DNA from 3 places in the Sinorhizobium sp. GQ132 genome. Region 2 is predicted to be linked to each of the others. Evidence: predicted binding sites of a transcription regulator. Region 2 holds the regulator's gene; each other region holds the start of a gene.

Region 1 (6,843 bases), on a different contig from region 2:
CTCAACGCCAAGATCGTGATGGACGCGCTGCGCGACATCAACGAGCGCGACGGCATCACCGTGATCACCAACCTGCATACGCTCGATACCGCGCGGAACTATTGCGAGCGGATTATCGGCATGGCGCATGGACGAGTCGTCTTCGACGGACAGCCGAAGGATCTGACGGCCGCCGCAGTCGCGGCGATCTACGGCGCGGAAACGGCGATCGAAGAGTCGATGACCTCGACCAGCATCAACATCCCCGCGGAAGCACCGCAGGAAACAGCATCGGCCGGCTTGAAGCCGCTGGCACTGGCCGGCCCTTAAGGTCCGCCGCGATCGAATGCCCGCGTCAAGGGCGCCTTTTCGAAACCGAGAAAGACCCGGCGCGTCCGGGAAACGGGAGAACGAACCCAATGCTTAAAAAAGCTCTTCTGAGCGCGGTCGCGCTTTTCGCCCTCGTCGGCCACGCACAGGCCGAAGACCTGAAGGAATTCCGCGTCGGCATCATCGGCGGCGAAAACGAAGCCGACCGCCTGCGCAACTACCAGTGCCTCGTCGATCAGCTCCCGGCAGCCATCGGCGTCGAGAAGGTCTCCCTCTTTCCGGCGGCCGACTATGACGGCGTGATCCAGGGCCTTCTCGGCGGCACGCTCGATTACGCCGAACTCGGCGCCTCCGGCTATGCCAAGATCTATCTCGCCAAGGCTGACGCCGTCGAGCCGATCCTGACGACCGTCCAGACCGACGGCTCCACGGGCTATCATTCGATCATGGTCGCCCGCAAGGACTCCGGCATCACAAAGCTCGAAGACCTGAAGGGCAAGAAGCTCGGCTTCGCCGATCCGGACTCGACCTCGGGCTATCTCGTTCCCCTCGTCACGCTGCCGGAAGCGATCGGCGCGCCGATCAAGGAATATTTCGGTGAAACCGGCTTCGGCGGCGGCCACGAGAACCTCGTGCTTGAAGTCGTTAAGGGCACCTTCGATGCCGGCACGACCTTCGGCTCTGGCGTCGGCGAGTTCAAGGACGGCTACACCTCGGGCAACCTGCGCAAGATGGTGGACAAGGGTATCGTCGACATGAACGATCTCGTCGAACTGTGGAAGTCGCCGCTGATCCCGAACGGCCCGATCGTCGTGCGTACCGCATTGAACGACGACATGAAGGCCAAGTTCAAGCAATTCATGATGGATCTGCCGAAGACCGACGCCGCCTGCTTCTCCGCCATCCAGGGCGGCGACTTCACCGGTTTCGTCGAGGTCAATAGCGATTTCTACAAGCCGATCATCGACGCCCGCAAGGCGACGATCGGCGGCTGATCGCCGAACGCGTCATCCTGCGCCGGCCGCCAAGCTGCGGCCGGCGTTCGACTATCGGGCAGCTGCAGCCGCCCGCTCGCGGATCGTCTCGATCAAGCGATCCTACTCTTGGAAACGACGCACTTCCTCTTCCCGGAAGCGCTCTAGAGGCCGGCCCCCTGGCCGGAAACCCCAATGGCCACTTCCGTGTCAACACGACACCTCAGCGAGAACGGCGCCCTTATCGAGCGTCACTGGCAGGAGCTCAACAATCGCCGGCGTCTCTATACCTGGCTCGGTCTCGCATTTCTCGCGTTGACGCTTGTCGGTTCGCTCTGGTTCGCGAACGAGTCGAACGCGGGCAAGTTCTTCGACCGGCTGCCGCACTTCTTCGATTTCGTCGGCCATCTCATGCCGCGCGATCCGATAGAGATCGTTCGCGCCCTCTTCGATCTGCCTTCGCCCTATGACGACGGCAGCTTCAAATACAATTACCCGGATGGGCGCCTCTACGTGACGGAGAGCTTCTACATCCCGGAATATGTTCACAAGATGCTGGAGACCGTGAACATTGCCATCTTTTCGACTGTTATCGGCGTCTTCTTCGGCTTCATCCTGTGCTTCCTCGCCGCGCGAAATCTGATGCCCAATCCCTGGATCAGGGGCATCGTACGCCGGCTGATGGAAATCCTGCGCGCCTTTCCGGAAGTCGTCATCGCCGGCTTTTTCCTGGCAATCCTTTCGCTTGGGCCTATTCCCGCCATCGCTGCGGTCTCGATCCACACGATCGGCGCGCTCGGCAAGCTGTTCTTCGAAGTGGTCGAGAATGCCGACATGAAACCGGAGGAAGGTCTGCGTGCCGTGGGCGCCAACTGGATCCAGCGGGTCTGGTTCGGCATGGTCCCCCAGGTGCTGCCCAACTTCACCAGCTATTTTCTGCTCCGGCTCGAAATCAACGTGCGCGCGTCGACGATCATCGGTGCCGTCGGCGGGGGCGGCATCGGCGAACTCCTGCGCCTGTCGATCGGCCAGGGCCATGAAGCAAAGACGCTCGCGATCGTCCTCCTGCTCTTCGCGACGATCTTCGCAGTCGATCAGTTCTCCGCCTGGCTTCGCCGCCGCCTCGTCGGCGACCAGGCCTTTCAGCTTGCGCAATAGGACCGCATCATGATTGCCTCGACCAACCTCGACGCGCGCGAAATGGAAGCGATCGCAGCGCGCCATCCGCATCTTCTGCAGTCGTCGGCCGCGAAACGGCGCAGCAAGGCACTGATAACGGCGGGCGTCGTTCTCTACATGATCTTCAGCTGGTGGTTCTTCTCGATCGGGCACGTGCTCGCCAATGCCAATTGGGGGATTGCCGGTACCTATCTCGCCGACTGGGTATCCTACGAAGTGCGGCCGGAGATCGCCGTCGCGCCCGATGGAACGATGAGCATCTCATACGGACGCAATTCGCCGCTTGGAGACAATCCGAGCCCGGAATGGGTCACGCTCGAAAAAGAGACGGTCACGCGCACCGTTGAAACGTCGACGGCCCCGACGCAGGCCCGGAAGCCGAAGAGCGCCTCCTCTTTCAGCTTTATGGCGCCGAACGCGGCGCACGGCGGCGATACGAACGAGACGCCGCAGAAAGATCTCGCCACGACCCGCACCGAAGAAGTCGTCACGCACGCCGTGGTGAACTTCGATAGCTCGACGCGTATCGACGTCGCCGATAAGCTGGTCACAGTGACACATTCCGGCGAGACGCTCCTGCTTCAGGTCGACGGCGCCGACAATGTGACACCGGAGGGCCCCCTTCCCTCCTGGGCGCTCCAGAAGCGGCCGGGCGAGAAGGTGACGCTGTCCTTCGGCGCCACCGGCTGGGCCGAGGTGGAGGGCGACGAGGTCTCCATCCGCAACCGCTTCTTCGGCTGGGCGAATTTCCTCTTCGACACCAACTCGCCCTTCTTCGGGAAGTCCTACAGCGACGTCGCCTCATTGATCGTTTCCGGAGAGCGGATCGATCCGGCGCGCTCAAACCTCTCGCTTGCCTGGAACAACGTCCTCTACAATGCGGAATGGCAGCATCTGGATGTTTGGACCAAGCTCCTGCAGACGATCGTCATGGCTTTCGTCGGAACGCTCTTCGCATCCTTCATCGCATTCCCGCTTTGCTTCCTCGCGGCGCGCAACATCACGCCGAGCCGCCTCACCAATCAGTTCGTGAAGCGCTTCTTCGACTTCCTGCGGTCGGTCGACATGTTCATCTGGGCGCTGTTCTTCACCCGCGCCTTCGGGCCCGGACCGCTCGCGGGCATCTCGGCGATCTTCTTCACCGACACGGGCACGCTCGGCAAGCTCTACTCCGAAGCCCTCGAGAACATCGACGACAAGCAGCGTGAGGGCGTCAAGTCGGTCGGCGCCGCGCCGGTCGCCGTCCAGCGCTTCGGCGTGCTCCCGCAGGTCCTGCCGGTCTTTGCCAGCCAGGCTCTCTACTTCTGGGAGTCGAACACGCGTTCGGCCACCATTATCGGCGCCGTCGGCGCCGGCGGGATCGGCCTGAAGCTGTGGGAGGCGATGCGCACAAATTCGGATTGGGAAAATGTCGCCTATATGGTGCTGCTGATCTTGATGGTCGTCTTCGTTTTCGACAGCATCTCCAATCTTTGCCGATCGCGTCTCATGGGCCGCACACACTAACGCGCGTTGAGATTCATTTCGAGTTTTTGACGGCTGCTGCGAGATGGATGATGCCGTTGAAGCTCTGGTCGGTCTTGTCGGCGCGCATGGCGATGCGCTTGAAAACATGCAGCAGATCAAAGTGCTACAGCTACCGTTGCGCTTCTCATAAGATGCGCGGCGCTGTGGGACACTTTTCGGGGGATTGCATCCTCTCCATCCTCATGTGCTCGTCACAGGGATCCAGCAGCGCCGCGTCTGCGGCGCGGAAGAGCCTTTCCAGCCCAAGGACTTGGTCTGGCTGGATTCCTGTGACAAGCACAGGAATGAGGAACCGGGGATGATGAGGAAAAGTGTGTGCGGTTTTCCGCCGCTCATGATTTCAGGTTGATCCGACCTAAAATCATCATGGTCTAGAAACGGACCGGTCGATTCGGATAATGATGACTGATTCCGATCACTGGCGCGGGAGCAGGCGAAGCTGCAAACAAATCCATCCCGCTCCGAACCGATTTGCGTTCTGGGCCGATGTCATCATGATGTTGTCATGCAAATCGGCTAGCTGCGCATTTCATCCCGGAAACCGTCGACTCGGGGCAACTGCGTCGAAGCGACTGATGAAGAAAGTGTGAATTCGTGCGCTATGCAATCTACTTCGCGCCGCCGTCCGATGACCGGCTGTCGCAGACCGCTTCCCGTTGGCTGGGACGCGACGCGTCCACCGGCGGCGCCCTGGACTGCCCGGAAAATCCGGCAGTAGGACGTGAAGAGCAGATGGCATTGACGACCGAGCCCCGCCGTTACGGCTTCCACGGGACCCTGAAAGCACCGTTCGAGCTTACCTCCGGCCGCGGTGAAGCCGACTTGATCGCGGCTTTCGACGAGTTCGCCGCGGAGATCGAGCCGTTCGAAGTGCCGGAGATCGCCTTGCATCAGATCGGCCCCTTCTTCGCGCTCGTCTCGGCCGATCCTTGCCCGCCTCTGCAGCGCCTTGCGGAGCAGGCGGTTCGCCGTTTCGAGCCATTCCGGGCGCCGCTTTCGGAAGCCGATCTCGCCCGCCGCAATCCGGACAGGCTTACGCAGCGTCAGCGCGAGTACCTGGCGGCATGGGGCTACCCATACGTCTTCGAGGAGTTCCAGTTCCATCTGACGCTGACTGGGCCGGTGCCGGAAGACATGCAGCGGCCCATGAGAAAGGCGCTCGAAACGGTCTTCGCCGAATTCATCGGCAAGCCGCTTGCCGTCTCGACGATTGCCCTTTTCGCCGAAGAGCGCCGCGGCGCTCCTTTCACCGTCCATTCCCTGCTGCCGCTTGGCGGCGCATCCGAACGAAAGATTGCATGACATGCCCAAAGAACAGGTTTTGACCAACGCCCGCATCGTTCTGGAGGACCGGATCCTCGACGGTTCGGTGCTGATCCGCGACGGCAGGATCGCCGACATCTCCGAAGGGGCGAGCGCCACGGGCGAGGATTTCGAGGGTGACTACCTGCTGCCCGGGCTGGTCGAACTGCACACCGACCATCTCGAGGCGCACTATTCTCCTCGCCCCGGTGTTCGCTGGCTGAAGATCGCGGCGATCCAGGCTCATGACGCCCAGGTCGTCACCTCCGGCATCACCACCGTCTTCGATTGTCTGCGCCTGGGCTCGGACGAGGACAGCGGCTTTCCGAAGGGCGAGATGCGCAGCATGGCCGATGCGCTCGCCCAGGCCAAGCAGGAGGGCCGTTTGCGGGCCGATCACCTGATCCACCTGCGCTGCGAAGTGTCGACCGCCGACGTGCTGGAACACTATGAGGACTTCCGGAACGATCCGCAGGTTCGTCTCGTCTCTCTGATGGACCACGCTCCCGGGCAGCGCCAGTTCCAGACCATGGATCAGTACATAATCTACTACAAAGTCAAACGCGGCCTTACCGACGAAGCCTTTGCCGCGTTCATCGACCGCCAGCAAGCACTATCGGCGCGCTATGCGACCCCTCATCGCATCGCGCTCGCGAAAGCCTGCGCCGAGCGGGGGATTACGGTCGCCAGCCATGATGATGCGACGCTCGAGCATGTGGACGAGTCTATCGGCTACGGCATCCGGCTCGCGGAGTTCCCGACGAGCTTCGAGGCGGCCGAAGCCTCCCATCGCGCCGGTCTCAGCGTATTGATGGGGGCGCCCAATATCGTGCGCGGCAAATCGCATTCCGGCAACATCGCCGCGCGCGATCTCGCCGAGCGCGGCGTTCTCGACGTGCTTTCTTCGGATTACGTACCTTTCAGCCTCATCCATGCGCCGTTCATTCTCGCAGATGAGGTCGACTCGATCGACCTCCCCCAGGCCATCGCGATGGTAACGGCGACGCCGGCGCGCACTGTCGGGCTCGAAGATCGCGGCCGGATCGCCGTTGGGCTCCGCGCCGACATCGCGCGCGTCCGCCGGCCGGAGGGAATACCGGTCGTCCGCTCGGTCTGGCGCGAAGGACGGCGTGTCGCATGACCGCCGATCGGGGATCCGGAACGCTCATCGTCGTCGTCGGCCCGAGCGGTGCGGGCAAAGACAGCGTCATGGGCTTTGCCGCCCGCCATTTCGCGCAGCGGCCCGATATTCTCTTCGTCCGGCGGGCGATCACACGCCCCTCGGATGCAGGCGGCGAGGTGCACGAAAGCGTGTCCGACGCCGAATTCGAGGAGATGAGCCGGAGCGGCGCTTTCGCCGTTTCGTGGCAGGCGCATGGCTTGAGCTACGGCATCCCGGCGGAGATCGCCGAAAAGATCGCCAGAGGCATGACCGCGATCGTAAACGGCAGCCGTGCCGCCCTCCCTGCCATTCGCCAGGCGTTCGGTACGATCGCCGTTGCGGTGATCACCGCCGAGCCGCCGGTGCTGGCGAAGCGGCTGGCGGAGCGCG
Region 2 (6,843 bases):
ACGGCCTCGCGCGCGGTGGGCGAGACGATGATCGTCGTGCTCGCTGCCGGCGTCGCGGCGCGCATGCAATTGAACCCCCTCGAGCCGATGACCACGGTGACGGTCAAGATCGTGAATCAGCTGACGGGCGACCTCGAGTTCACTTCGCCGCAGACGCTGGTCGCCTTTGCGCTCGGCATCACCCTCTTCGTCATCACGCTCGGCCTCAACATCTACGCGCTCTACATCGTGCGCAAATATCGGGAACAGTACGAATGACCGAATTTGCCTCCCCCACGGTAAGGGTCTCCACCCGACCTGCCGCAAGCCGACGCGATATCGGCATCAAGCGCCGCTATGCCGCGGAGCGCCGCTTCCGTGCCTTCGGAATCAGCGCCATCGCCATCGGTCTGTTCTTCCTCGCGGTTCTCCTCTGGAGCGTCGTTTCGAAGGGCTATACCGCCTTCCAGCAGACGACGATCACGTTGCCGATCGAGTTTTCCGAGAAGGTGATCGATCCGAAGAACGAACGGGCGACCGATCCGAAGCGGCTCTATACCGCCAACTATCCGCTGCTCGTGCGGGAGGCTCTGGTCAAGCAGCTCGGCCTCGATCCGTCGAAGCGGCCGCTGGTGAAGCAGGCGACCGATATGGTCTCCGCCAGCGCCCGGACGCAACTGCGTGACATCGTCGTCGCCGATCCGTCGGTGATCGGCAGGACGATTCCCGTCACGCTGCTTGCCGAGGCGAACATCGACTCCGCCTTCAAGGGCCAGATCGACCTGTCGGTCGACGAAGCCAAACGCAAGGTGAAGGATGAGCAGGTCGCGTGGATGAACCAGCTTGCCGAGGCCGGCGTGCTCAAGAAGAGCTTCAACACCGGCATCTTCACCTTCGGCGCATCCAGCCGGCCTGAAGCGGCGGGTGTCGGCGTCGCCCTTCTCGGCTCGCTCTACATGATGCTGATCGTGCTCGTGCTGTCGCTGCCGATCGGCGTCGCTGCCTCCATCTATCTCGAGGAGTTCGCGCCGAAAAACCGGCTGACGGACCTGATCGAGGTGAACATCAACAACCTGGCGGCCGTACCTTCCATCGTCTACGGCCTCCTCGGGCTTGCCGTCTTCATCAACTTCGCGGGCATGCCGCGCTCGGCAGCACTCGTCGGCGCCTTCGTGCTGACGCTGATGACGCTACCCACCATCATCATCGCTACCCGGGCGGCCCTGAAGGCAGTGCCGCCGTCGATCCGCTCCGCCGCACTCGGCCTGGGCGCATCGAAGATGCAGACCATCTTCCATCACGTGCTGCCGCTTGCCATGCCCGGCATCCTGACCGGCACGATCATCGGCCTCGCCCATGCGCTGGGCGAAACGGCGCCGCTGCTTCTGATCGGCATGGTCGCCTTCGTGGTCGATTTTCCGGGGTCGCCGCTGGAGCCATCCACGGCGCTGCCGGTGCAGATCTACATGTGGGCGAACGAGGCAGAACGTGCCTTCGTCGAGCGTACGTCCGGAGCGATCATCATTCTCCTGATCTTTCTCATCTTCATGAATCTCGGCGCAATTCTCTTGCGGCGTCGCTTTGAGCGTCGCTGGTAGTGGGGTAAGGACTATGAACATCATGTCGGAAGCTGCAGTCGAAAAGGCTCTTGAGCAGAAAATGAATACGGTGCCTTACAAGATGATCGGCAACGATGTGTCGGTCTATTACGGCGAAAAGCGTGCGCTCTTCGACGTCAACCTCAATATCCGCGAGAACACGGTCACGGCGCTGATCGGTCCGTCCGGGTGCGGCAAATCGACGTTTCTGCGCACCTTGAACCGCATGAACGACACGATCGAGAACTGCCGCGTAACGGGCAAGATCACGCTCGACGAGGACGATATCTACGATCCGTCGATCGACGTGGTGGAATTGCGTGCCCGCGTCGGCATGGTGTTCCAGAAACCCAATCCGTTCCCGAAGTCGATCTACGACAATGTCTCCTACGGCCCGCGCATCCATGGCCTGGCACGCACCAAGACCGAACTCGACGAGATCGTGGAAACGAGCCTGCAGAAGGCCGGGCTCTGGAACGAGGTGAAGGATCGGCTGCAGGAGCCGGGCACCGGACTTTCCGGCGGCCAGCAGCAGCGCCTCTGCATCGCCCGCGCCGTTGCCGTCAGCCCGGAAGTCATTCTGATGGACGAGCCCTGCTCGGCGCTCGATCCGATCGCGACCGCGAAAGTCGAGGAACTCATCCACGAATTGCGGGCGAATTTCACGATCGTGATCGTCACCCACTCGATGCAGCAGGCGGCGCGCGTGTCGCAGCGCACGGCCATGTTCCATCTCGGCAATCTCGTCGAGGAGAACGATACCGATAAAATGTTCACCAACCCGGACGATCAGCGCACCCAGGACTACATCATGGGCCGCTTCGGCTGATGGCCGGAGAGGGGCGGCGCTTTTCCGTCCCTCCCGGTCAAGACCGAACGAGGCCCATTCAGAACAGCGCGTCCCCCGAGGAAACGAATATGTCTCACGCACACATCATGTCCGCCTTCGACGAAGAGTTGAAGTATCTCACGCGCCGCATCTCCGAGATGGGCGGTCTTGCCGAGCAGATGGTCGCGGACTCCGTCCGTGCGCTCGTCAATTCCGATCTCGCCCTGGCCCAGAAGGTGATTTCCGACGACACCATTCTGGACGACGCGGAACGGCAGATCGGCGAAAAGGCGATCGTCACCATTGCCAAACGCCAGCCCATGGCCTCGGATCTTCGGGAGATCATGGGTTCGATCCGCATCGCCGCGGACCTGGAGCGCGTGGGCGACCTCGGCAAGAACACCGCAAAGCGGGTGATTGCCGTGGCCGGTTCAGGCATACCGCGCAAGCTTGCGCGCGGCCTCGAACACCTGGCTGAGCTCGCGCTCGTTCAGTTGAAGGAAGTCCTGGACGTCTACGCGTCCCGTTCGCCGGAAAAGGCGAACAGCATTCGCGAACGCGATGAAGAGATCGATGCGATCTACACGTCCCTGTTCCGGGAACTGCTGACCTATATGATGGAAGATCCGCGCAACATCACGCCGTGCACGCATCTTCTTTTCTGCGCCAAGAACATCGAGCGTATCGGCGATCACGCGACCAATATCGCCGAAACGATCTACTATATGGCGACAGGCGCCCAGCCGCAGGGCGAACGGCCGAAGGACGACATGACGTCGACATTGGGTTCCGTGACGGACTGAGATCGCCCGGCAGCCGGTGCCTATGCAGAATTTGTTCCGGCCGCCTTGGCGCGGCCTACCACCGTGCGCGGCGGCATGACGGCTGTCGTGCGTAGGAAGGAGTCCTACTGAATGTTGCCGAAGATTGCCGTAGTCGAAGACGAGGAAGCCCTGAGCGTTCTCCTGCGCTACAATCTCGAGGCGGAAGGCTTCGAGGTCGATACGATCCTTCGCGGCGACGAGGCGGAGATCCGCCTGCAGGAGCGCCTGCCCGACCTTCTCATCCTCGATTGGATGCTGCCCGGGGTTTCCGGTATCGAGCTCTGCCGCAGGCTGCGCCAGCGGCCGGAAACGGAGCGCCTGCCGATCATCATGCTGACCGCGCGCGGCGAGGAAAGCGAGCGCGTGCGGGGCCTTGCCACCGGCGCCGACGATTACGTCGTCAAGCCCTTCTCGACGCCGGAACTGATGGCGAGGGTCAAGGCGATGCTCAGGCGCGCCAAGCCCGAAGTTCTGTCGACGCTCCTGCGCTGCGGCGATATCGAGCTCGACCGGGAGACGCACCGCGTCCACCGACGCAGTCGCGAAGTGCGCCTTGGCCCGACGGAGTTCCGGCTGCTGGAATTTCTAATGTCCTCACCGGGGCGCGTCTTCTCTCGTTCACAGCTCCTGGACGGTGTCTGGGGACACGACATCTATGTCGACGAACGGACCGTGGACGTTCATGTCGGGCGGCTGCGCAAGGCACTGAACTTTTCCAACATGCCGGACGTCATCCGGACGGTGCGCGGCGCTGGCTATTCGCTGGAGAGCTGAGGCCGAAGGTCGCTGGCGCCCGTGCCGGCTTGCGGCATGGCAAAGAAAAAGGGGCCTTTCCGGCCCCGATTTTCGTCGTGCATCCAGAGCGGGATGAGCAAGGCGCCTCAGCGCATGCGCCGGCGCTCGGCGGAGGGCTGGTAGGCCAGCCGGGCATGGAAGGTGCAATAGGGAGAGGCTTCCGGGGAGTCGTTGCCGCAGAAGTGGAACTCTTCCTTGAGCGGGTCGCCGATCGGCCACTTGCAGGTGCGTTCGGTAAGCTCCGTGAGCTCCAGCCGCCGCGACATCGGCAGGACGATGTTCCTGTCGATCTGCAGCTCCTGGTCCATTTCCAGGTCGACTGCGAGCTCTTCCTTGAGCGCGGTCGCACCGGCCGTGCGGGTCACGGTGCGGGTTACGGAACGCGCAGCATAGTTCGGCGCGCGCGGGGCAGACGTCGCCCGTTTGGGCCGGGCTGCAGCGGTCGTGCTTCCTCCGGCCTTGGCGCGCCCGGGCAGGCTCAGCCGATGAACCTTTCCGATGACCGCGTTGCGGCTGACGCCGCCCAACTGCGCCGCGATCTGGCTGGCGCTCAAGCCCTCCGACCACAGCTTCTTCAGTTTCTCGACCCGCTCGTCAGTCCAGTTCATCTCTGCACTCCCCGTTCTCGGCGTTGGGATGGCGGAATCCGTCACCGCTCTCCGGGAAAAACCCGAAGATTCAACGCGATAATACTTTTGGTGACTAGGTCCGCCGCATGCGTCTAGTAATTGAATGTTAACCTACCGGCAGGGTGACTCCGTGGCAAGAGTCGCCGGAATCGCGCCGAATCGATTTCGCGGTTTTCCCCAACTTGCTGTCGGAGCGTTGCATTTTTGCAAGTCCCAGAGTGTGATTTTTTCGCGCTTCGGAATCGGCATCCGCAAAGCGCCTGCAAACCTTGGTTTTGTTGACATCGCGGTGCGAAATGGGAATAGTGCCTGTCGCCGCCGCAAGGCGGCATTTTTGATTTTTATCGGGCCGAATGGTCCGTGCCGCCGGAATGAAGGAGAGCTCGACATGGCCGCAACCACGCCGCTTTACGACACCTATCTGCGCGCGCCGTTGCGTTTCGAGCGAGGTGAAGGCGTTTGGCTGATCGCCGAAGACGGCACGCGCTATCTCGATTTCGCTGCCGGTGTCGCCGTGAACTCGCTCGGCCATGCCCATCCTCATCTCGTCGAGGCGCTGAAGGCGCAGGCCGACAAGGTCTGGCATCTGTCCAATCTCTACGAGATTTCGGGGCAGGAAAGCCTTGCACGGAGGCTGACCCAGGTGACCTTCGCCGATCGGGTGTTCTTCACCAATTCGGGTGCGGAAGCGCTCGAATGTGCGATCAAGACGGCGCGGCGCTATCATTTCGCCAAGGGGCACGTCGAGAAGTTCCACGTCATCACCTTCGAAGGTGCTTTCCACGGCCGCACGCTCGCAACGATTGCCGCCGGCGGACAGCAGAAATACATCGAGGGCTTCGGGCCGAAGGCGCCGGGCTTCTATCAGGTCCCCTTCGGCGATATCGCGGCGGTCAAGAACGCGATCAATGAAGAAACCGCGGCGATCCTCGTCGAGCCGATCCAGGGCGAGGGCGGCATTCGGTCGGCATCGAAGGAATTCATGCAGGGGCTGCGCGAACTTTGCGACGAGTTCGGCCTGCTTCTGATCCTCGACGAGGTACAGTCCGGTGTCGGCCGGACCGGCAAGCTCTTCGCTCATGAATGGGCGGGCATCAAGCCGGATATCATGGCCGTAGCCAAGGGCATCGGCGGCGGCTTCCCGCTCGGCGCTTGCCTCGCGACGGAAGCGGCGGCCGCCGGCATGGTGGCGGGCACGCACGGTTCGACCTATGGCGGCAACCCGCTCGCAATGGCGGTCGGAAATGCCGTGCTCGACGTCGTTCTCGCCGAAGGCTTCCTCGATCAGGTGCGCGAGGTGGCTCTCGTCTTCCGTCAGGGGCTCGCCTCGCTGAAGGATCGTTTTCCGGACGTGATCGAGGAAATCCGCGGCGACGGGCTGATGCTCGGCATCAAGGCCAAGGTGCCCTCCGCGGACCTTTTGAAGGCGATCCGCGCCGAGAAACTGCTCGTCGTCCCGGCCGGCGAAAACGTGCTGCGCCTGTTGCCGCCGCTGATCACCACCGCGGCCGAGGCGCGCGAAGGACTGGCACGGCTCGAACGCGCCGCGGAGGCGGTGAGTGGCAAGAGCGGCAACGCCGCGGCTTGAATGCCCCGACGTTTCGGATCGATCCGGCCCGGGCGGGGCCGATAAACGGATTCTACGACAGGAAACAAGGCAGTATGACCAGACACTTCCTCGATCTCTCGGCCATGACGGCCACCGACCTCAGGACCATCATCGACGATGCCCGCGTCCGCAAGTCGGCGACCAAGGCAGGGACTGCCGAGAAGCCGCTTGCCGGCAAGATGCTCGCGATGATCTTCGAGAAGCCGTCCACCCGCACGCGTGTTTCCTTCGATGTCGGCATGCGCCAGCTCGGCGGCGAGACGCTGTTTCTGTCGGGTACGGAAATGCAGCTCGGCCGGGCGGAGACGATCGGCGATACGGCGAAGGTCCTGTCGCGCTATGTCGACGCGATCATGATCCGCACGACCGATCACCGCCGGCTTCTTGAAATGGCGGAGCATGCGACCGTGCCGGTCATCAACGGGCTCACCGACGATACGCACCCGTGCCAGATCATGGCCGATATCATGACTTTCGAGGAGCACCGGGGACCGGTCAAGGGCAAGACGATCGCCTGGACCGGCGACGGCAACAACGTGCTTCACTCCCTGATCGAGGGCTCGGCGCGCTTCGGCTACCG
Region 3 (6,843 bases), on a different contig from region 2:
CATGGAAGGCGAGATCTCGGTTCTTCAGGTCGAAAAGCGCATCCGTTCGCGCGTCAAGCGCCAGATGGAGAAGACGCAGCGCGAGTACTACCTGAATGAGCAGATGAAGGCGATTCAGAAGGAGCTCGGCGACAGCGAGGACGGCCGTGACGAGATGGCCGAACTCGAAGAGCGCATCTCCAAGACGAAGCTCTCCAAGGAAGCCCGTGAAAAGGCCGATGCGGAGCTGAAGAAGCTGCGCCAGATGAGCCCGATGTCGGCGGAAGCGACGGTCGTGCGCAACTATCTCGACTGGCTGCTGGGCCTGCCCTGGGGCAAGAAGTCGAAGATCAAGACCGATCTCAACCATGCCGAAAAGGTGCTGGATACCGATCACTTCGGTCTGGACAAGGTAAAGGAACGCATCGTCGAATATCTGGCGGTGCAGGCCCGTTCGTCCAAGATCAAGGGGCCGATCCTGTGCCTCGTCGGCCCTCCGGGCGTCGGCAAGACGTCGCTCGCCAAGTCGATCGCCAAGGCGACCGGCCGCGAATATATCCGCATGGCGCTGGGCGGCGTTCGGGACGAGGCCGAAATTCGCGGCCATCGGCGGACCTATATCGGCTCCATGCCGGGTAAGGTCGTCCAGTCGATGAAGAAGGCGAAGAAGTCCAACCCGCTCTTCCTGCTCGACGAGATCGACAAGATGGGCCAGGACTTCCGTGGCGATCCGTCCTCGGCGCTTCTGGAGGTGCTCGATCCGGAACAGAACTCGACGTTCATGGATCACTACCTGGAGGTGGAATACGACCTCTCCAACGTGATGTTCATCACCACGGCGAACACGCTCAACATTCCGCCGCCGCTGATGGACCGCATGGAAGTCATCCGCATTGCCGGCTATACCGAAGACGAAAAGCGGGAGATTGCCAAGCGGCACCTGCTGCCGAAGGCGATCCGCGACCATGCGCTCCAGACGAACGAGTTCTCCGTCACGGATGGCGCTCTTATGGCGGTCATCCAGAACTACACGCGAGAAGCGGGCGTCCGCAACTTCGAGCGCGAGCTGATGAAGCTGGCGCGCAAGGCGGTGACGGAGATCCTCAAGGGCAAGACCAAGAAGGTCGAAGTGACGGCCGAGAACATCCACGACTATCTCGGTGTGCCGCGCTTCCGCCACGGCGAAGCCGAGCGTGACGATCAGGTCGGAGTGGTCACCGGTCTTGCCTGGACTGAGGTCGGCGGCGAATTGCTGACGATCGAGGGCGTGATGATGCCCGGCAAGGGCCGCATGACGGTTACCGGCAACCTACGTGACGTGATGAAGGAATCCATTTCGGCGGCGGCATCCTATGTCCGCTCGCGCGCGATCGATTTCGGCATCGAGCCGCCGCTGTTCGACAAGCGCGACATTCACGTCCACGTGCCGGAGGGCGCGACCCCGAAGGACGGCCCGTCCGCCGGTGTCGCCATGGCGACGGCGATCGTGTCGGTGATGACCGGAATCCCCATCTCCAAGGACGTGGCGATGACCGGTGAAATCACCCTGCGTGGACGCGTGCTGCCGATCGGCGGTTTGAAGGAGAAGTTGCTGGCGGCTCTGCGCGGCGGCATCAAGAAGGTGCTGATCCCCGAGGAGAACGCCAAGGACCTCGCCGACATCCCTGACAACGTCAAGAACAGCCTCGAAATCATCCCCGTTTCGCGGATGGGCGAGGTGATCGAGCACGCGTTGCTGCGGCTTCCGGAGCCCATCGAATGGGACCCGGCAAGCCAGCCGGCCGCCCTGCCGTCCGTTGATTCGCAGGACGAAGCGGGCACTTCGATTGCCCACTGAGGCAGTGCAGATAGGGTGACAAGTGTGTCCCGCTTGCGCCCTTCGGCCAGAAAAACAAGGAAGACCGGCGTTCTGCCGGTCTTTTTTGTTGTAAAAGCACGCTGCAACCCTTGCATTCCAAGGGATTAGGCGCAATTGGGAATGGCAAGACGTGGGCATTGCTTTCGCAGCCCCGCCTTAAGAAGACAGTCGTTTCGAACCAGCATGAAAGGGGTGGAAACATGAACAAAAATGAGCTCGTGGCTGCCGTAGCCGACAAGGCCGGACTCTCGAAGGCAGATGCGTCTTCTGCCGTTGATGCAGTTTTTGAGACCATTCAGGGCGAACTGAAGAACGGCGGCGACATCCGCCTCGTCGGATTCGGCAATTTCTCCGTATCGCGCCGCGAAGCCAGCAAGGGCCGCAACCCGTCGACGGGTGCGGAAGTTGACATCCCGGCACGCAACGTGCCGAAGTTCACGGCCGGCAAGGGCCTCAAGGACGCCGTCAACTAATTTACCGATGGAGCGGCGGGTGCCTCCGTCCGCTACTGGTTCATGTTCCATCTGTCGCGATACCGCCCAGGCGGCATTCGGCAGGTTGATTGGGGCCCGGTCATCCGGGCCTCTTTTCATTCCGGCTTTCCCTGTCATCCGGCTGTTACAGGACAGTTGCAAAAGCCTCCCGTCCGACGTTTTCGGACGCACGCGGTAGCGCAACGGCGTGCCGCGACAAGGAGGGACAGATGAAAGCAATTTCCATCACCACGGCGTTGGCCGCGGCACTTGCCGCATCGACGGCATCGGTCGTTCAGGCCGAACAGGTATTCAATCGCATCGCATCCTTTGCGGTGGCCATGAATTTGCCCGAGGGAGCCGAGCGGAACGCCCCGACATCGGCCGAAATCATCACCGCAAGCGAAGACGGCAATACGCTGATCTATTCCGACAGTCCCGGCAAACGCATCGGTTTCATCGACATCACCGACGCCAGGGCGCCTGAGGCAGGCGGTATCGTCTCATTCGACGGGGAGCCGACTTCGGTTGCGGTAGCCGGTGCCAAAGCGCTCGTTGCCGTCAACACGAGCGAAAGCTTTACCAATCCGTCCGGCGTGCTCGCCGTGGTCGACATTGCCGGCAGGGAGGTGGATGCCACCTGCGATCTCGGTGGCCAGCCGGACTCGGTGGCCGTGAACAAGGATCGGACGCTTGCCGCAGTCGCGATCGAGAACGAGCGCGACGAGGACGTCAATGACGGGCAGATCCCTCAGATGCCTGCAGGAGATCTCGTGATCCTGTCGCTGAAGGACGGGGCGGCCGATTGCGCGACCATCAAGCATGTGACGCTGACCGGTCTCGCCGAGGTCGCCGGCGACGATCCCGAGCCGGAATTCGTAGCCTTCAACGGCCGGGACGAGATTGCGCTCACCCTCCAGGAGAACAACCACATCGTCATCATCGACGGTAAGTCCGCAACCGTGAAGACGCATTTCCCTGCGGGCACGGTCGATCTCCAAGGTATCGACACAAAGCGCGACGGCTCCATCGCCTTTACCGGCGAGCAGGCGGGCCGCAAGCGCGAGCCCGATGCGATCAAGTGGCTCGACGACGATCGCCTGGTCGTCGCCAATGAGGGCGATTATGAGGGCGGGAGCCGCGGCTTCACGATCTTCGACACGACCGGGAAGGTCCTCTACGAGTCGGGAGCAGCCTTCGAACACGCTATCGCGTCGATCGGCCACTATCCGGAAAAGCGTTCTTCGGCGAAGGGCGTCGAACCGGAAGGGCTTGAAATGGCGCAATTCGGCGAGGACAAGCTCTTCTTCGTTCTTTCGGAACGCGCCTCGATCGTCGGCGTCTACAAGGATACGGGCGGCGAACCGGAGCTCGTGCAGCTTCTGCCCTCCGGCGTTTCCCCCGAGGGCGCTGTCGCCATTCCCGGGCGCAACCTGTTTGCGACCGCCAACGAGGTCGATCTCGTCGAAGACGGCGGGGCGCGGGCGCATGTCATGATCTACGAGCGCGGGGAAGGGGAGGCTGCCTATCCGCAGATCCGTTCCGTGGAGAAGGACGGGCTGCCCATCGGCTTCGGGGCGCTTTCCGGCCTTGCCGCTGCCGACAAGCCCGGCTTCCTGCATGCGGTCAATGATTCAGTCTACTCGTCGCAGCCGACCATCTTCACGATCGACGCTACGCAGAAGCCCGCTTTGATCACGGAAGCCCTGCCGGTCACCCGTGACGGCGCTCCCGCCCAGAAGCTCGACGTCGAAGGCATCGCCAATGACGGCGAAGGCGGCTTCTGGCTCGCTTCGGAAGGCAACTCCGACAAGCTCTACAGCCATGCGCTGCTGCATGTGAACAAGAAGGGCGAGATCAAGCAGGAGATCGCACTACCGGAGGAGTTGCGCGCCAGCGAGATCCGCTACGGCTTCGAAGGCATAGCGGTCGTGGGCGAAGGGGACGATCAGGTTCTCTGGATGGCTGTGCAGCGCGAATGGAAGGATGACGAGAAGGGCTTCGTCAAGCTCGTCTCCTACAAGCCGTCGAGCAAGGAATGGGGCGCCGTGCGCTATCCGCTTGAAAAGGCGGAGGAAGGCTGGGTCGGCCTGTCGGAGATTTCCGTTCATGGAGCCTACGCTTATATCGTCGAGCGTGACAATCTGGTCGGCGAAGCCGCCAAGCTCAAGAAGCTCTACCGCGTCGCGCTTGCGGACCTGAAACCCGCGGCACTCGGCGGGGCACTGCCTGTCGTGAACAAGGAAGAGGTGCGCGACCTCATTCCGGACCTGCAGTCGCTGAGCGGCTATGTCGTCGACAAGGTCGAAGGCTTTGCAATCGACGCGGCCGGCAACGGTTATGTCGTCACCGACAATGACGGCGTCGACGACTCCTCCGGCGAAACGCTGTTCTTCTCCATAGGCGCGATGGACGCCATGTAAGCGTCCGATACGGAGAAAACGAAAGAGGCCGGGACATGATGTCCCGGCCTCTTGATTCCTGAACGGCGTTCAGCGCGCGACGCCAATCTCAGTCGCTTCCGCTTCTTCCTTGCGCTTGCGGATATCGTCGGTTTTCTCGACGAGTTTGCTGACGATATCGTACAACTGGTCCAGTTGCTCGTCATCGAGCGCCGAAAAGATCTCTTCGATGAGCTGTTTGCGCGGATGTTCTGCAGCCTGAAGAACGGCCCGGCCGGTCTCTGTTATGGAGACGATCTTTGCGCGGCGATCCTCGGGGTCGGGTTTTCTCATCACCAGACGGTCGCGTTCCAGTCCGTCGATCGCCTCGGTCACTGTTCGCGGAGCGAAATTCAGCGCACAGGCTATGTCGGTAGACCGACAGGGTCCGAGCTTGCTCAGGAAGAACAGGAACTTGCTCCTGGCAAGCGATACGCCTTCCTCCGTCATGGACTCGTTCACCAGACGATGAACGCGATGGTAGAGCTCGAACAGCTTATCGGAAACCTCGAATGTCTTCTTCATGACCTTATGAGTTATTATGAGGGGCCATGTGAAATGGCAGTGACATTATTGATAGTCACAATTGCCGCATTTGTCGACCAAAACCACCTAAAACTTGGGAATGACCGGCGGCGACAAGAAACGCGCCCTGGTCGCGATGCCGTTGTTTGCGAAGCGAAGAGTTGTCGGCCGGCGCGTCGTAACGCTGCCCGCGTTCAAGCATTCCGTGGATACCCGGTCCTGCAGCCATTGACGAAAGCGGCGGCGCCAGGTCATGGTCCGCCCGGCCATGCCCTTCAGATTTGTTCACACCGCAGACCTCCATCTCGATTCGCCCTTGCGCAGCCTGGCACTCCGAAATGCGGAGCTTGCCGGCCTCGTTCGAAGCGCGACGCGCGATGCGCTCGTCCGTATCGTCGATCTCTGCATTGCCGAAAGCGTCGATGCGCTTTTGATCGCCGGCGATCTCTATGACGGCAGCCAGACCTCCATGAACACGGCGCTCTTCCTGGCGGCCGAGCTTCGGCGGCTCGACGAGGCCGGCATCCGGACGTTCATCATTCGCGGCAATCACGATTCCCAGTCGCAGGTGACGCGCGAACTCACCCTGCCGTCTTCGGTGCATGTATTTGCCGGCCGGAGCAGGGCGGTTCATGTCAAGACGCTTGCGAACGGCCGCACGGTGCACATCCACGGCGTGAGCTTTGCCGATCCGCACGCGCCGGAAAGCCTGCTGCCCCAGTTCCATCCGCCGGTCGCCGGCGGCATCAATATCGGCATGCTGCATACCAGCCTCTCCGGATCCGCGGCCCACGACCCTTACGCGCCCTGCAGCGTGGCCGAGCTTCAGCGGCACGGTTTCGATTATTGGGCGCTCGGTCATATCCATCAGCGGCAGGTGCACTGCGAAAAGCCCTCAATCGTCATGCCCGGCATGCCGCAGGGCCGAGACATCAACGAAGCGGGGACGAAGGGCGTCACGATCGTGACGATCGACGATGAGGGGCTGGTTGCGCTGGATGACCGGCCGACCGGCACCGCCGCGTTCGAGCGACATGAGATCGACGTGAGCGGGATTGCGGACTGGCGCGACATGCTGGATGCGGTGGGCCGTGAATTGATCCACCTTCGAAAGAACATGGCGGCGGACAATCTGATCCTGCGCTTGACGCTGACCGGCGCGACGCCGCTTGCCTGGCGCCTCAGGCGCGACGCGGATCTCCTGGAAGCGGAGATCGTCAACATCGCGGCCGGGATCGGCGGATGCTGGATCGAGAAGACGGAACTGAGCTGCCAGGCAATCGGCAATGCGGAGCAAAGTGCGGCCGACCCGGTCGGTGAACTGGCGGCACTCGTCGAAAACGACGTTCTGCCCTCCTTCGGCTTTCGCGGCGAGCTGAGCAGAGTTGCAAAGGAGCTCCTGCAGCAATTGCCGCCTGAACTCAGGCAGGTGCTGGCGAGCGACGAGGAGGCGCTGGAGCGGCTGGCGCTGGAGGCAGCACTTGCGGGGAGTGTGGATGTGCTGGCGCATCTTCACGGCCGTGCCGGCGCCGGAGGCATCGACTGATGCGGCTTCAGCGACTGGAGC

The links. Region 2 encodes PhoB, which activates phosphate uptake and scavenging genes when phosphate is short. Its sites were predicted from a motif close to TGTCATNNANCTGTCAT; they were not measured.
Region 1: AC6CIG_RS00840 (DUF1045 domain-containing protein) is a predicted target of PhoB. The motif match lies at 4,477-4,493, and genes of this name have one in related genera.
Region 3: AC6CIG_RS11305 (esterase-like activity of phytase family protein) is a predicted target of PhoB. The motif match lies at 2,443-2,459, and genes of this name have one in related genera.

The regions. Positions count from the first base shown of each region.
Region 1 is NZ_JCAXDX010000001.1:192,099-198,941, forward strand. It holds gene phnC (phosphonate ABC transporter ATP-binding protein) at 1-309, shown strand, start outside; gene phnD (phosphonate ABC transporter substrate-binding protein) at 399-1,304, shown strand; gene phnE (phosphonate ABC transporter, permease protein PhnE) at 1,479-2,441, shown strand; gene phnE (phosphonate ABC transporter, permease protein PhnE) at 2,451-3,968, shown strand; gene AC6CIG_RS00840 (DUF1045 domain-containing protein) at 4,584-5,291, shown strand; gene AC6CIG_RS00845 (alpha-D-ribose 1-methylphosphonate 5-triphosphate diphosphatase) at 5,293-6,432, shown strand; gene phnN (phosphonate metabolism protein/1,5-bisphosphokinase (PRPP-forming) PhnN) at 6,429-6,843, shown strand, end outside.
Region 2 is NZ_JCAXDX010000004.1:79,600-86,442, reverse strand. It holds gene pstC (phosphate ABC transporter permease subunit PstC) at 1-258, shown strand, start outside; gene pstA (phosphate ABC transporter permease PstA) at 255-1,577, shown strand; gene pstB (phosphate ABC transporter ATP-binding protein PstB) at 1,591-2,406, shown strand; gene phoU (phosphate signaling complex protein PhoU) at 2,496-3,209, shown strand; gene phoB (phosphate regulon transcriptional regulator PhoB) at 3,321-4,004, shown strand; gene AC6CIG_RS12095 (GcrA family cell cycle regulator) at 4,112-4,633, opposite strand; gene AC6CIG_RS12090 (aspartate aminotransferase family protein) at 5,043-6,242, shown strand; gene argF (ornithine carbamoyltransferase) at 6,317-6,843, shown strand, end outside.
Region 3 is NZ_JCAXDX010000003.1:632,908-639,750, forward strand. It holds gene lon (endopeptidase La) at 1-1,816, shown strand, start outside; gene hupB (DNA-binding protein HupB) at 2,038-2,310, shown strand; gene AC6CIG_RS11305 (esterase-like activity of phytase family protein) at 2,541-4,733, shown strand; gene AC6CIG_RS11310 (MarR family winged helix-turn-helix transcriptional regulator) at 4,803-5,276, opposite strand; gene AC6CIG_RS11315 (hypothetical protein) at 5,332-5,565, opposite strand; gene AC6CIG_RS11320 (metallophosphoesterase family protein) at 5,530-6,822, shown strand; gene AC6CIG_RS11325 (ATP-binding protein) at 6,822-6,843, shown strand, end outside.